DNA from 3 places in the Pseudomonas sp. TUM25319 genome. Region 1 is predicted to be linked to each of the others. Evidence: predicted binding sites of a transcription regulator. Region 1 holds the regulator's gene; each other region holds the start of a gene.
The links. Region 1 encodes sigma-54, which starts transcription at its own class of promoters, with help from an activator protein. Its sites were predicted from a motif close to ANTGGCATNNANNTTGCTNT; they were not measured.
Positions count from the first base shown of each region.

Region 1 (2,265 bases):
GGCGATTCGGAAACCATCCTGGCCAACCAACTGGTGAAAGAGGTTTACCTCGGCCACGAGTTCCGCCTCTAGGTTCGAGGCACCGGACTGATGGAGCGCTGGCTTTAAGCCATTATTCACGGCTTATTTCTTACAGCGCTCTAGGCAAACGCTGCAATTTCAGGCATATATCTTGCTTAAAATTGGCGCCCGGCGCCCGTGTAGTAGATGGCGCATGCGCGCCGGCGAATAAGGTGTAAAGCCCCAGCCATGAAACCATCGCTCGTCCTAAGAATGGGCCAGCAACTGACGATGACCCCGCAGTTGCAACAGGCCATCCGTCTGCTCCAGCTTTCCACGCTGGACCTGCAGCAGGAAATCCAGGAAGCCCTGGAGTCCAACCCGATGCTCGAACGCCAGGAAGAAGGCGACGACTTCGACAACAGCGACCCCATGGCCGACAACGTCGAGTCCAAGCCGGTCGCCGAGTCGCAGGAGAGCAGCTTCGAGCAGTCCGTCGCCACCCCGGCGGACAACCTCGAGGAAGGCGAATGGAGCGAGCGCATCCCCAATGAGCTGCCGGTCGATACCGCCTGGGAAGATATCTACCAGACCAGCGCCAGCAGCCTGCCCAGCAACGACGATGACGAGTGGGACTTCACCACCCGCACCTCGGCGGGCGAGAGCCTGCAGAGCCACCTGCTGTGGCAGTTGAACCTGGCACCGATGTCGGACACCGATCGCCTGATCGCCGTGACCCTGATCGATTGCATCAACAGCCAGGGCTATCTCGACGAAACCCTGGAAGAAATCTGCGAATCCTTCGACCCTGAGCTCGACATCGAGCTGGATGAGGTCGAAGCGGTCCTGCACCGCATCCAGCAGTTCGAACCTGCCGGCATCGGCGCACGCAACCTGAGCGAATGCCTGCTGCTGCAATTGCGCCAGCTTCCTGCCAGCACCCCGTGGATGGCCGAGGCCCAGCGCCTGGTCAATGACTACATCGACCTGCTGGGCAGCCGCGACTACAGCCAGTTGATGCGCCGCATGAAGCTCAAGGAAGACGAACTGCGCCAGGTCATCGAGCTGGTCCAGAGCCTCAACCCGCGTCCCGGCTCGCAGATCGAATCCAGCGAACCCGAATACGTGGTTCCCGACGTGATCGTGCGCAAGGACAACGAACGCTGGCTGGTAGAGCTCAACCAGGAGGCCGTTCCGCGGCTGCGGGTCAATCCGCAGTATGCCGGCTTCGTCCGCCGTGCCGACACCAGCGCCGACAACACCTTCATGCGCAATCAGTTGCAGGAAGCGCGCTGGTTCATCAAGAGCCTGCAGAGCCGCAACGAAACACTGATGAAGGTGGCGACCCAGATCGTCGAACACCAGCGCGGCTTCCTGGATCATGGCGACGAGGCCATGAAGCCGCTGGTCCTGCACGATATCGCCGAGGCGGTGGGCATGCACGAATCGACCATTTCACGGGTCACCACCCAGAAATACATGCACACGCCCCGCGGAATCTACGAGCTGAAGTACTTTTTCTCCAGCCACGTCAGCACCTCCGAGGGCGGCGAATGCTCGTCCACTGCGATCCGCGCGATCATCAAGAAACTGGTTGCTGCGGAAAATCAGAAAAAGCCATTGAGTGACAGCAAGATCGCTGGTTTACTGGAGGCACAAGGCATCCAGGTAGCACGTCGCACCGTCGCCAAGTACCGCGAGTCCCTCGGCATCGCACCGTCGAGTGAGCGCAAGCGATTGATGTGACCTTCCCTGAGGTGTGCCATCGCAATTCAGTGGCAGGCGCAACACCTGCCTCTTTATGCACGGCAATAAAGGAGAAGCAGTATGCAAGTCAACATCAGTGGACAACATGTAGAAGTCACTCCTCCACTGCGCGACTACGTCGAGCAGAAGCTGAAGCGCCTTGAGGGTCATTTTGACAAGATCACCAACGTGACGGTCATCATGAAGGTCGAGAAACTCCAGCAGAAAGTGGAGGCGACCCTGCAGATTCCCGGTGGTGAGGTGGTTGCAAACGCCGAACACCAAGACATGTATGCCGCCATCGACGCCTTGGCCGACAAGCTCGACCGTCAATTGAAAAAACACAAGGAAAAACAGCAAAGCCTGCTGCAAGGCGCAGCCGCCCGCTGATACCCCTCATCCATGATCCGACTTGAATCCATCCTGACCCCCGGCCGTTCCCTCGTGAACGTGCCGGGAGGCAGTAAAAAGCGCGCACTCGAACAGATCGCCAACCTGATCGGGAAAGAAGTTCCCGAA
Region 1 is NZ_CM150751.1:1,436,360-1,438,624, reverse strand. Features, by position in the region: gene lptB (LPS export ABC transporter ATP-binding protein) at 1-72, shown strand, start outside; gene AC05QJ_RS06615 (RNA polymerase factor sigma-54) at 250-1,746, shown strand; gene hpf (ribosome hibernation-promoting factor, HPF/YfiA family) at 1,828-2,136, shown strand; gene ptsN (PTS IIA-like nitrogen regulatory protein PtsN) at 2,149-2,265, shown strand, end outside.

Region 2 (2,265 bases), 3.3 Mb from region 1:
CAGCATGCGCGCAGCCCTCTCAGCGACCGGTCCGCGCCACTGGCTGGTCGGCCAGGGCGTGCAGGCGGAATCCGTGGGCATAGCCCTGTGGATCGGAGCCGTCCCAGACCGTTCCGTCGATCAACTGGCTGCTGCGCATCGACGCCTCTGGGCACGCGACGCCGACGCTGGCGGCGGCATCGCGGTAGAGGCTGAGCTGTTGCACCTGGCTGGCGACGCCGAGGTAATCCGGGTCTTCGCGCAGCAGGCCCCAACGGCGGAACTGGGTCATGAACCACATGCCGTCGGACAGATAAGGGAAGTTCGCCAGCCCGTTGTTATGCAGGCTCAGGCCGTGGGCGTCGTGCCACTGGTTGCCGAGGCCGTCCTGGTAGTCACCCAGCATCCGCGGCTGGATGTTCTCCACGGGCGTGTCCAGGTAGTTGCCGGCGCTGATCAGGTGCGCAGCGGCCTGGCGGTTCTCCGGGCTTTCCTCGATGAAGCGGCTCGCCGCCAGCACCGAGGCCACCAGCGCTCGTGCGGTGTTGGGATACTGCTCGACGAAGGCACGGGTGGTGCCCAGGACCTTTTCCGGATGGTCCGGCCAGATCGACTGGCTGCTCGCCAGCGTGAAGCCCATGCCTTGGTTCACCGCGTCGGCCGACCAGGGTTCGCCGACACAGAAGCCGTCGATCCGTCCGGCACGCAGGTGGGCCAGCATCTGCGCCGGCGGCACCACGACGCTGTCGACGTCTCGCAGGGGATGAATGCCCTGGCTCGCGAGCCAGTAATACAGCCACATGGCGTGGGTGCCTGTGGGAAAGGTCTGGGCGAAGGTGAGTTTTGACCGGCTTTGGTGCACGCGGCGTTCCAGTGCCTCAGGATTGGTCACGCCTTTGCTCTGCAGCGCCGGCGACAGGTTGATCGCCTGACCGTTGTGGTTCAGCCCCATCAGCACCGCCATCGGTGTGGCGCCGACGCCACCGATGCCCAGATGAACCGCGTAGGCCAGCCCGTACAGGCAATGGGCAGCATCCAGTTCGCCGCTGAGCAGGCCGTCGCGCAGGCCGGCCCAGGAACTCTGGCGTTTCAGGTTCAGGGTCAGGCCGTGGGGCTGGGCAAAGCCCTGGGTCGCGGCCACCACCAGCGAGGCGCAGTCGCTCAGGGCCATGAAGCCGATGTTGAGGCTGGTTTTTTCCGGCGCATCGCTGCCGTGAACCCAGGCCAGGGGAGAGGAGGGAAGGTCAGTCATTGCAGGAGGTCGCCAAGGCAGATGAAGCGGTGGCCCGCGCCGGTTTGCGCAGCGGGCCCTGTGGTCGGGTCCAAGCAACGCATATGCCAAGGCCCTGTCGCGCAACCCCCGGGCTGGCTATAATCGCCGCCTCTCCAAATCTTGAGCCAAGCCCGCCCATGTATAACCTGGCCCGCCAGCTGTTGTTCAAACTGTCCCCGGAAACTTCCCACGACCTGTCGCTGGACCTGATCGGTGCCGGCGGCCGCCTGGGCCTCAACGGGCTGTTGACCAAGGCCCCGGCGCGCTTGCCGGTGACAGTCATGGGCCTGGAGTTCCCCAACCCGGTCGGGCTGGCGGCGGGCCTGGACAAGAACGGCGCGGCCATCGACGGCTTCGGCCAGCTGGGCTTCGGTTTCGTCGAGATCGGCACCGTGACCCCGCGTCCGCAGCCGGGCAACCCCAAGCCGCGGATTTTCCGCCTGCCGGAAGCCACGGCCATCATCAACCGCATGGGCTTCAACAACCTCGGTGTGGACAACCTGCTCAACCGCGTGCGGGCGTCCAGCTACCAGGGCGTGCTCGGCATCAACATCGGCAAGAACTTCGACACCCCGGTCGAGCGCGCCGTGGACGATTACCTGATCTGCCTGAACAAGGTCTACGACCAGGCCAGCTACATCACCGTCAACGTCAGTTCGCCCAATACTCCGGGCCTGCGCAGCCTGCAGTTCGGCGACTCGCTCAAGCAGTTGCTGGACGCCCTGGCCGCCCGCCGCGAAGAACTGGCCCAGGCCCACGGCAAGCGTGTGCCGCTGGCGATCAAGATCGCCCCGGACATGACCGACGAGGAAACCGCACTGGTGGCCTCGGCCCTGCTGGAGTCGGGAATGGATGCGGTGATCGCCACCAACACCACCCTCAGCCGTGAAGGCGTCGAAGGCCTGAACCACGCTGACGAGGCGGGCGGTCTGTCGGGCGCGCCGGTGCGGGAGAAGAGCACCCACACGGTCAAGGTGCTGGCGCAGGAGCTGGGGGGCAAGATGCCGATCATC
Region 2 is NZ_CM150751.1:5,064,879-5,067,143, reverse strand. Features, by position in the region: gene AC05QJ_RS23060 (ANTAR domain-containing response regulator) at 1-6, opposite strand, end outside; gene AC05QJ_RS23055 (CmpA/NrtA family ABC transporter substrate-binding protein) at 20-1,231, opposite strand; gene AC05QJ_RS23050 (quinone-dependent dihydroorotate dehydrogenase) at 1,390-2,265, shown strand, end outside.
Region 2: a site for sigma-54 is predicted at 1,303-1,322, ahead of AC05QJ_RS23055 (CmpA/NrtA family ABC transporter substrate-binding protein). Genes of this name have one in related genera too.

Region 3 (2,265 bases), 3.0 Mb from region 1:
GCCACCTGGGTGGTTTCGTGGCGTTGCTGTTCCATGGCGGCTTCGGAGCGGCGGCTCTGGCTTTCCACCGACTCCACCAGGGTCGACAGCTCGCCGCTGACCTCCACCACCTGGCGCACCAGGCCCTGGATCTTCTCGACGAAACGGTTGAACGAGCCGGCCAGTTGGCCCAGCTCGTCGTTGCCGGCGCGCAGGCGGTGGGTGAGGTCGCCGTCGCCGGCGGCGATGTCGTCGAGGTTGTCCTTCATTGCCTTGAGCGGCTTGAGCAGGGTGTTGCTGAGCATCAGCCCGGCGACGCCGAGGATCACCAGCAGCACCGCCGCGATGGCCAGGATGCTGGCGAGGATCGACTGGATGCGCTGGTCGATCTCGGCACGCAGTTCGGTAATGCGCAGTTCGATGTTGTCCAGGTTCACCGCCGTGCCCACGGCCATGTCCCACTTGGGCAGGTAGTAGCTGTAGGCGAGCTTGGGCACCTGCACGCTTTCGTTGCCCGGCAGCGGTGAGCTGTAGTTCACGTAGTGGCTGCCATCCTTGGCCACCCGTACCAGTTCGCGGTTGATGAACACGCCGTTGACGTCCTTGCGGTCGCTGAGGTTCTTGCCCACGTCCACCGGGCTGTCGCCACGGAACAGGCGGACCACGCTGGAATCGTGGGCGAAGAAGTAACCGTCCTTGCCGTACTTGATCTTCGACAGGATCGCGATGGCCTGGGCGCGGCTGGCGGGGTCGTCGTTGGCGGCGCCGTCGTACAGGCTCTGGACCGAACCGAGGCCGATCTGCATGTAGTGTTCGAGGCTCTGGCGGCTCTCGTCCAGCAGGCGCTGGCGGGTTTCGCTCACTTCGCTTTCGGCGAGGCTGCGCAGGATCCGGTCCGCTGCGCCGCTGATCACCAGGGCAAAAATCAGTACGGGCAAGACGGCGAGCAACAGCAGTTTTGTTTTTAGAGTCAGCTGCATCTTCGTTTCCTCAGTGGCGTCGCACATTGCGAGGGGTTTACCGATTCATCGGCAGGGCGGGGCAAAGCTGTAGACGCGGCGCCGCCAGCGGACGCCGGCCTTCGGCACCATTCTGGTGAGGCGTGATTAAAATTGCACAAAAAGAAACTTAGTTTCCCTTGAGGAATTAATTGACGCGTCTTTCCGGCTCGTCTTCTGAAACTAAAAATCCTTTTGATTCAGTGGCCTGCGCTGATTTTTGGCGTCGCTGGAGAACTTGGCAGACCAATTGCCTTGTCGTTGAGGCAACTCAACAGCCCCGGGCAAGCACGACCTTCCCGAGGCACCCGAATGCCGGTCCGTCATCCGAAATGAGCGCCGGCATCCCCATCGATTGGAGGCAGTGGGCAATGATCCGGTTTTCACCTGTGGTCCGCGGTACCTTGGGCCTTTCCCTGATGATGAGCATGACCGCGGCGCTGGCCGAGGATGCGGTACCGGCGATCGACAGCGGCGACACGGCCTTCGTGGCGCTGTGCTCGCTGGTGGTGCTGCTGATGATGCTGCCGGGTCTGGCGCTGTTCTACGGTGGCATGGCGCGGAGCAAGAACGTGCTGTCGATCATGATGCAGGTGTTCTGCACCTCGTCGCTGATGGCGGTGCTGTTCGCGGTGTACGGCTACAGCCTGACCTTCGCCGACGGCGGTTCGCTGCAGGCGGTGATCGGCGGTGTCGACAAGCTGTTCATGAGCGGAGTGACCAAGGACACGGTGGTCGGCACGCTGCCCGAGTACCTGTATTTCCTGTTCATGCTGCTGTTCGCCGCGATCACCCCGGCAATCATCGTCGGCGCCTTCGCCGAGCGCATGAAATTCAGTGCGGTGCTGGTGTTCATGGCCATCTGGCTGACCATCAACTACATCCCCATGGCGCACATGGCCTGGGGCGGCGGCTGGGTGTTCAACCTCGGCGTGCAGGACTTCGCCGGCGGCAACGTGGTGCACCTCAACGTCGGCATCGCCGCCCTGGTGGGCGCCTGGATGCTGGGGCGTCGTCGCGGTTTCGGCACCTCGCAACTGGCCCCGCACAACATGACCATGACCTTTACCGGCGGCTGCATGCTGTGGGTCGGCTGGCTCGGCTTCTGCGGCGGCTGCGCCCTGGCGGCCAACGGCTTTGCCATGATGGTGATGGTCAACACCATGCTCGCCAGTTGTGCCGGCGCGCTGGGCTGGATGATCGTCGAGTGGCAGCACCGTGGCCGGCCGAGCCTGTTCGGTGCCATCTCCGGCGCCATCGCCGGCCTGGTGGCGATCACCCCGGCCTG
Region 3 is NZ_CM150751.1:4,485,292-4,487,556, reverse strand. Features, by position in the region: partial or broken gene AC05QJ_RS20435 (cache domain-containing protein) at 138-959, opposite strand; gene AC05QJ_RS20430 (ammonium transporter) at 1,349-2,265, shown strand, end outside.
Region 3: a site for sigma-54 is predicted at 1,215-1,234, ahead of AC05QJ_RS20430 (ammonium transporter). Genes of this name have one in related genera too.